DNA from 2 places in the Streptomyces sp. NBC_00223 genome. Region 2 is predicted to be linked to the other one. Evidence: riboswitches for the same ligand, from Rfam matches in the RefSeq annotation. Region 2 holds a riboswitch; the other holds the start of a gene.

Region 1 (4,184 bases), 5.3 Mb from region 2:
TGAGGTTGGCGCGGACCAGGCGCAGCAGCACCCCGGCGACCAGCAGCCCGAGGGCCAGGCCGGGCAGCACGGCGTGCCGCAGCACGTCGGCGACCGCCGAGCCGTCACCGCTGCGCAGGGCGTCGACCAGGTAGATGCCGGTGGTGCTGATCTGGTTCTGGAGTTCGAGCTGCACCTCGGTCCCGGCCCGGCCGGAGACGGGCAGCCAGCCGAGCCAGATCGCGAAGACGAGTTTGAGCAGCAGTCCGACGAAGAACACCGGCATGGCGTAGCCGAGGATCGCCAGCAGCCGCAGTACGGCGTCGGGCGCCCGGTCCCGGTAGCGGGCGGCGACCATGCCCAGCGGCAGGCCGAGTGCGAAGGCCACCAGCAGCGCGTACCCGGCCAGTTCGAGGGTCGCGGCGCCGTAGGTGCGCAGCACCTGGGAGACGGCCTGGTTGTCGGTGGCGGTACGGCCGAAGTTCCCGGTGGCGACCGAGCGGAGGTATTCCAGGTACTGGGTGAGCAGCGGGCGGTCGTATCCGGCCTGGTGGAGTTTGGCGTGCAGCTGGTCCGGGGTGAGCCGGTCGCCGAACGCGGTGCTGATCGGGTCCCCGGTGGCCCGCATCAGAAAGAAGACGATGCTGACCAGGACGAACACGGTGGGGAAGATCAGCACGAAGCGTATGGCGAGGTAGCGGACGAGTCCGCTGCCCAGCAGCCGCCCGGCCCGGCCCGCGGCGGCCGGCGGCTGCGCGGTGTCCTCGGGCGGGTCGATGTCGACCAGTGCTGTCACGTTGTGCACCTGCTCCCGCGTGTGGTGGCCGCGGGGACGCCCGGCACCGGGCCGGGCGTCCGCGCGGACTCCGTCTGGTGGACGGTCACTTCTTGGTGAGCTCCGCCCAGCGGAACGAGTACGCGCTGGTCAGCTGGTCCGGTACGCCGCTGATGCCGGCGCGGGTCACGATCGCGGTGGAGCCCTGGAGCAGCGGCAGCAGCGGGATGGTCCGGGCGACCTTGTCCTGGATCTGCTGGATGATCGCGGTGCGCCTGGCCGGGTCGGTCTCGGTCTCCTCCTGCTTGACGAGCTTTTGGACCTCGGTGTCCTGGTAGCCGTTGGAGACCCAGCTGTTGGCGGCGTAGAAGGAGGCGAGGTAGTCGTCGGCGTCGAGGTAGTCGGCGTACCAGCCCAGCTGGTAGAGCGGGTACTGGTCGGCGACCCGGTCCTTGCCGTACTGCGCCCACTCGGTGGACTGGAGGTTGACCTTGAACAGGCCGGTGGTTTCGAGCTGGGTCTTGATCAGCGCGTACTCGTCGGAGGACGACGAGCCGTAGTGGTCGGTGTTGTACTGGAGGTTGAGCGTGACCGGGGTGGTGACGCCGGCGTCCTTGAGCTTCTTGGCGGCCGCGGCCTTGTCGGGGCCGCCGTTCTTGTCGCCGTAGAGGGGCTTGAAGGAGTCGGTGGCGCCGGTGATGCCCTCGGGCACGGAGGAGTAGAGCGCCTGGTAGGTGCTCTTGTAGACCTGCTGGGCGAGTTGGGCCCGGTCGACGGAGTCGGCGACGGCCTGCCGGACCGCGAGCGCCTTGGCCGGGTCGGCCTGCTTGGTGGCCGAACCGTAGGGCTGGGTCTTGAAGTTGAAGACGATGTAGCGGATGCCGTTGCCGGAGCCGGTGTGGACCGTGATGCCCTTCTTGGTGGACAGGTCCTGGAGGTCGGCGATGGTCAGTGTGCGGTAGACGACGTCGATGCTGCCCTGCTGGACGTCGAGCTTGAGGTTGCTGGCGTCGGTGTAGTACTTCAGCCGCACCTTCGGGGCCTTCGGGGTGCCGAGCAGGCCCTGGTAGGCGCTGTTGGCGCTGAAGGACACCAGCGAGTTCCGGTCGTAGCTGTCGATCCGGTAGGGGCCGTCCCAGGGCTTGGCGGCGATGATCGCGGTGTCGTCGAGGATCTTGTCGGCGGGGAAGACCTCTTCGTCGACGATGAGCCCGGCGCTGGTGGAGAGCACCTGCGGGAAGAGCGAGTCGTTGGCCGACTTGAGGGTGAACACCGCGGTGGCCGGGTCGGGGGCCTCGACCTTGGCGAGGTTGTGCAGCAGGGACGAGGGGCCGTTCTTGTCGGCGATCCCGAGCTGCCGGTCGAAGCTGAACTTGACGTCGGAGGAGGTCAGTTCGTGCCCGTTGGCGAACTTCAGACCGGGCTTGAGGGTCACCGTGTACTGCGTCGGGCTGCTCAGCTTGATCGACGCGGCCAGGTCGGGCGAGACATCGGAGGAACCGTTGGGGGTGCTGAGCAGGGTCGCGTAGACCTCGCTCTCGATGGTGCCGGAGCCGGCGTCCCAGGAACCGGCCGGGTCGAGGCTGGAGACCTGGTCGGTGGTGCCTATGGTGACCGCCTTGGCGCCCTGTTGCCCGGAGTCCTGGGCGCCGTCGTCAGATCTGGTGCTGGTGCACGCGGCCAGGGTGAGCAGTGCGGCCGTGCCGAGCGACACGGCGGCCAGGCCGTCGCGGACGAGCGGGCGGCGGGAGGAGCGGCCGGGAAGGGAACGCCGGGAGGAACGGAGTGTCATGGTGGGTCTCTGCTCTCGCGTCTGCGTGTGGAGGCGGGCCCGCGGCGCGTGGCGCGCCGGGCGTCGCAAGGGAGTCGGATCACGCGCCCGCCGACACGGACGCCGCCGCGCTGCCCGGCGGGGCAGCGGGTGTGGCGCCGGAAGGGGGCGGGGTCAGCGGCGTCCCGGCCGTCGTCGGGGACGGCCGGAAAGGCGGCCGCGGGGGCGGCCGGCCGAGGTCAACTCCGACAGAGCGAGCTGCACACGAGCAGCAGATCGATGTGGCGGCGGCTGAAGAGCGCCGCGGCCGGGGGCGTGGGGCGCACTGCGGCGTACGGCAACCCGATGGGCCCGGTCACGCCGTCCTCCCCCTGGTCGGTCCGGCGCTGGGCCGGTGTTCGCGCTTGCGGGACGCGGCGTCCCGCCGAGCCTTCACCTGGAGCACCTCACCGCGTCGGAGGGTTGCTGTCCGGCAAGCCAGGGCTTGAGCACCGGAACTCGTGGCGTGGGAGCAAGTTAGATCAGGCGTTCCCCGCCGGTCAAGAGCCTTCGGCAGCACCGGAGTTCGTGAGCCGTCACGCGCGTGGGCCTCAACTGCCCGACACACCGGTCGTCTTGTCGACAAAGAGAGGCGAACACGCCGTAAAAGTGCCCTTATGCGAGGAACGTTCACCTGATCGACCACCGGTCGGGGGCGACACGCCAGGCCGCTCGCGGTGCCGCCGCGTCCGCCGGCGCGACCCCTACCGCGCGCGTCCCGAAACCGCCTCGATTGCCGCCGGCGCCGGCGTGGCCGCCGAGGAGATTTTCCCGCCGCGGCGGTACCTGAACCGCCGGCAGGGCTCCTCGACGAGGTAGTACGAGGCCAGGGCCGCCGCGAAGGACGTGCCGAGCGTGGCGGGCAGCAGCATCCGGTCGACGCCGAGGTCGCTCAGCGCGTGCATCAGCGGATAGTGCCAGAGATACAGCCCGTAGCTGAGGTTGCGGCCGACCCACGCCAGCGGCAGCAGCGACAGCAGCCGGGCCAGCGGCGCGCGGGGCCGCAGTTCGAGCGAGGCGAGCAGGACCACCGTCAGCAGCGCGATCACCAGGAAGCCGACGGTGTAGACGGGCTTCGTCCAGGCGCCGGCCCCGGTGACCGGCACCCGCCAGGCGATCAGGCAGAGCAGCGCCAGCGCGGGCGGCCACAGCCGGGCCGCCCAGATGCCCAGCGTCCGCCGCCAGGGGTTGTCGGTCCCGAGCCGGGCGAGCAGGATCGCCAGTACGGCCCCGGCGAGCAGTTGGTCGGCCCGCGTGTCGGGGCCGTTGTAGATGCGGTGGGCCTGGGTGGGGTCCCACAGGTGGAAGCGCCACAGCACCGGCAGCAGCGCGAGCACGCTCACGGCGACCAGCACCGTACGGGCGGACAGCCGGCGCAGCAGGGCCAGCAGCAGCGGTGGCCACAGCAGATAGAACTGCTCCTCGACGCCGAGCGACCAGGTGTGGCCCAGGGGCGCGGTGACCCCGGAGTACGCGCCGGACTGGGCGGCCCTGACGATGTTGACCAGGGAGGCGGCGGCCAGCAGCGCGGCCGTCCAGCCGTTGGTGAAGCTCTGCAACGGCGAGAGCGTCAGCGCGGCGGTCAGCGCGCAGACCACCAGGAGCGCGGGCACCAGCCGC
Region 2 (4,184 bases):
GCTTCGCCTTCGCGAACACCGACGACACACAGAGTCTGGTGGGGGCGTCCGGGGCGATCTCGGGGGCGCTCGGCGCGTATCTGTATCTCTTCCCCAAGGCCCGGGTGACCAGCCTCTTCCCGTTCCTGTTCTTCATCCCGCTGCGGTTTCCCGCGTGGATGGTGCTGGGGTTCTGGTTCGTGCTCCAGTGGCTGGCCGCGCAGACCGCGAAGGGCGGCCCCGGGGTGGCCTATCTGGCGCACGTCGTCGGCTTCGCCTTCGGGTTCCTGTGCGCCTGGGTCTGCTACCGGCCACGGCGTAAGGTGAGCCTCGTCATCAGGCCGACTCAGGGAGACATCCAGCCGTGATCACCGCGATCGTGCTCATCAAGACGTCCGTCGACCGGATTCCCGAGATCGCGGAGTCGATCGCGGCGCTGGACAACGTCAGTGAGGTGTACTCGGTGACGGGGAACTACGATCTGGTCGCGCTCGTGCGGGTGGCGCGGCACGACGATCTGGCGGACATCATTCCGGGGCGGATCAGCAAGATTCCCGGAGTGCAGGTGACCGATACGCACGTCGCGTTCCGCACGTACTCGCAGCACGACCTTGAGGCAGCGTTCGCGATCGGCCTGGACGCGTAGCCCTCAATCGCCGGGCAGGCTTGGCCTCAAACGCCGGCCGGGCTGAATTCTGCCCTCAAACGCCGGGCGGGCTGGGGTTGCCTGGCGTTCGAGGGCAGTCTTACGTGTCAGTCGCGGGCCGGGACGCAGCGGCCGCCCTCGGTGCGGTAGCGCCAAGCGGCGCCGTCACGGACGAGCGTACGAACCGCCGCGACGAAGCGCGTGACGTGCTCCTCGGGCGTCCCCGCCCCGAAGCTGACCCGGATCGCGTTGAGCGAGCGCTCGCCCGGCGCCGCGTCGGGCGCCCCGCACTCCCCCGGCTCGTCGGGCTCGCTGTCCAGCAGCGTCCGCACCAGCGGGTGCGCGCAGAACAGACCGTCGCGCACGCCGATCCCGTACTCCGCCGAGAGCGCCGCGGCGAAGTGCGAGCTGTTCCAGCCCTGGACGACGAAGGAGAGCACACCGACGCGCGCGGACTCGTCCCCGAACAGGGAGAGCACCCGCACCTCGGGGATCTCGGCGAGCCCGGCCCGCAGCAGGGCCAGCAGCGACTGCTCACGGGCGACCAGCTGCTCGAAACCGGCCTCGGTCAGCGCCTTGCAGGCGGACGCGATGGCGTACGCGCCGATGACGTTCGGCGATCCGGCCTCGTGCCGCGCGACGCCCGTGTGCCACTCGACGTCCACCCCGTCACCGCTGCGCTGCACCTTGCGGGTGGCGCCGCCGCCCGCGAGATACGGATCGGCGTCACGCAGCCAGTCCGCGCGTCCGGCCAGCACTCCGGAGCCGAAGGGCGCGTAGAGCTTGTGGCCGGAGAAGGCCACCCAGTCCACGTCGAGCGCCGCGATGTCCACCGGGTGGTGCGGGGCGAGCTGGGCGGCGTCGAGGACGATCCGGGCGCCGTGCCGGTGCGCGGCGGCGGCCAGTTCGCGGACCGGCCACAGCTCGCCGGTCACATTGGAGGCGCCGGTGACGCAGACCAGCTTGGGGCCCTTGGGGGCGCCGTGCAGCGCCACGTCCAGGGCGGCGACGGCCTGCTCGGGGGTGCGCGGGGCGTCCAGGTAGGTCACCTGGGCGCCCTCCGCCCGCTGCCAGGGCAGCAGCGCCGCGTGGTGCTCGGTCTCGAAGACGAAGACGTGGGTGCCGGCCGGGATGGCGGCGGCCAGCAGGTTGAGGGAGTCCGTGGTGGACCGGGTGAAGATGACCTGGTCCTCCTCGCGGCACCCGAGGAACTCCGCGACCGTGGCCCTGCTCTGCTCGAACAGGTCGGTCGACAGCTGCGAGAGGTATCCGGCACCGCGGTGCACGCTGCCGTAGTAGGGCGCGTACGCGGCCACGTCGTCCCACACCCGCTGGAGGGCGGGGGCGCTGGCGGCGTAGTCGAGGGCCGCGTACGTCACCTCGCCGCCGGTCACGAGCGGGACCAGGACGTCGTGTCCCAGAACGCCCAGCGGGGTACAAATCTCACGGTCGGTGGCAGCGATGGACACAGTCATGGCGAACTCCCGGAGGAAGGCAGGCGAAATCACCACCCGCCCGGCACAGCGCGAAGCGTGCGCGGGCGGCGCGGAAACAGCATCGGGCGGAATTGCAGAAACGACGGAAACGGCGAAAAAGCAGTACCGGGGCCGACAGGCCCTATCGCATTCGCTTGCTCATGAAAGAACTCCCCAAGTCCGGCTTGCCGTGAGCCTTGCTGCTCACCGCCTGGTCATCACCCGGGGCACCCCGCCTCGGACGGAGGGTTGCCGGACAGCGAGCCGGGGCCTTGACGCTGTCACTCGTGACCTGGAAAGGATTGTGCCACAGTCGGCCGTACGCGCAAGGCGCCGTCCGCGAAATGGACGGCGCCCTGTTCCGATCCGCCAACTCGGCGGTACGGCCTACGCGTTGCTCGCCGCGACCCAGCGCTCCAGCACCGCGGCCGCGGCCCCGGAGTCGATGGACTCGGCGGCCGTTACCAGGCCCTCGGCGATCCGCTCCTCCAGCGTCCCGGAGCCGGCCTCGGGCGCGAGCGCGGTCAGCGCGGCCGCCGAATTGAGCAGCACCGCGTCCCGTACGGCCCCGCGCTCGCCGGCCAGCAGCCGCCGGGCGACATCGGCGTTGTAGGACGCGTCGGCGCCGCGCAGCGCCTCGACCGGGACCAGGTCGAGGCCGACGTCCCGGGGGTCGAAGGCGGACTGTGTCACCTTGCCGTCCCGCACCTCCCACACCTGGGAGGTGGCGGTGGTGGTCAGCTCGTCCAGGCCGTCGTCGCCGCGGAACACCAGGGCGGAGGAGCCGCGTTCGGCCAGCACCCCGGCGAGGATCGGTGCCATCCGGGGGTCGGCGACACCGGTGGCCTGGCTGCGCACGCGGGCCGGGTTGGCCAGCGGCCCGAGGAAGTTGAAGGTGGTGGCCACCCCCAACTCGGCGCGGGCGGTGGCCACATGGCGCAGCGACGGGTGGAACCGCACGGCGAAGCAGAAGGTGATCCCGGCCTCCTCGGCGACCTCGGCGACCCGCTGCGGGGACAGTTCGAGGTTGACGCCGAGCTTCTCCAGGACGTCGGAGGCGCCGCTGGCGGAGGAGGCGGCCCGGTTGCCGTGCTTGACGACCTTCGCGCCGGTGCCGGCCACCACTATCGAGGACATCGTGGAGATGTTGACCGTCTTGGCCCGGTCGCCGCCGGTGCCGACGATGTCCACGGTACGGCCGGGGACCTGGATGGTGGTGGCGTGCTCGTACATCGCCCGGACCATGCCGGAGACCTCCGCGACGGTCTCGCCCTTGACCCGCAGCGCGATGGCGAACCCGGCGATCTGCACGTCGGTGGCCTGGCCGCTCATGATCGAGTCCATCGCCCAGGCGGTGTCGTCCCCGCTCAGGTCCTGGCCCGCGATCAGGGCGCTGAGGACGTCGGGCCAGGAGCGCGAAGCCGTGCGGGTGCCTCCGGCGGGGTTCACAACGCTCATGGTCACGCTCCTGAAAAGGTCCACGATCTCAGCGGGTGCAGCCTACCGGCTCCGACCTTGACCCAAACGCGCAGTTCCCCGCGCCTCTGAAGGGGCGCGGGGAACTGCGCGGGCGACCACGACGGACCGCGACTGTGCTCACGAACCCCGCCACCCCAGGGGCGCTGGGGGCACCCCCGGGCGAGGAACTGCGCGGGTGACCGGTCACCGGCGGAGGGTCGGGCGACAACCGAACGCCCTACGGCGGAGCCGCGTCGTGGCGACGCTCAGCGCGAGCGGCCTAGTGACCGTGTCCGCTCGTGATCTCCTCGTACTCCTCCACCGTCGGCTTCGGAATCTGGCTGTGCTCGCCGTAGAAGCCCTGCGAGAGCTTCGCCTGCGCCTTGGCGATCCGGCCGGCCTTGCGCTCGACACCGTTCTCGTCGACCTCGGGCCCGAGGTGGATCGGCCTGGGCTGGGCGTGCGCGGTGAGCACGTGCAGCTGCTGCTGCGAGAGCGGCTCGTGCACCTCGATGAACTCACCGTGCGGCAGCCGCTTGATGATGCCGGACTCCCGGCCGTGCAGCACCGTGTCCCGGTCCCGCCGCTGCAACCCCAGGCAGATCCGCTTGGTCACGATGAAGGCC

Evidence for each region. A riboswitch is a leader RNA that binds a small molecule or an ion and turns the genes downstream of it on or off. The one in region 2 is predicted to bind S-adenosylmethionine.
Region 1: it holds a riboswitch for S-adenosylmethionine, as region 2 does, so the genes downstream of both, OHA30_RS29810 (ABC transporter substrate-binding protein) here and OHA30_RS07165 (aminotransferase class V-fold PLP-dependent enzyme) in region 2, are expected to answer to the same signal.

The regions. Positions count from the first base shown of each region.
Region 1 covers NZ_CP108109.1:6,974,949-6,979,132, reverse strand. Annotated here, with positions in the region: gene OHA30_RS29815 (ABC transporter permease) at 1-775, opposite strand, end outside; gene OHA30_RS29810 (ABC transporter substrate-binding protein) at 861-2,546, opposite strand; SAM riboswitch class IV at 2,921-3,031, opposite strand; gene OHA30_RS29805 (acyltransferase family protein) at 3,269-4,184, opposite strand, start outside.
Region 2 covers NZ_CP108109.1:1,696,087-1,700,270, forward strand. Annotated here, with positions in the region: gene OHA30_RS07155 (rhomboid family intramembrane serine protease) at 1-347, shown strand, start outside; gene OHA30_RS07160 (Lrp/AsnC family transcriptional regulator) at 344-625, shown strand; gene OHA30_RS07165 (aminotransferase class V-fold PLP-dependent enzyme) at 733-2,100, opposite strand; SAM riboswitch class IV at 2,277-2,393, opposite strand; gene trpD (anthranilate phosphoribosyltransferase) at 2,488-3,558, opposite strand; gene qcrB (cytochrome bc1 complex cytochrome b subunit) at 3,839-4,184, opposite strand, start outside.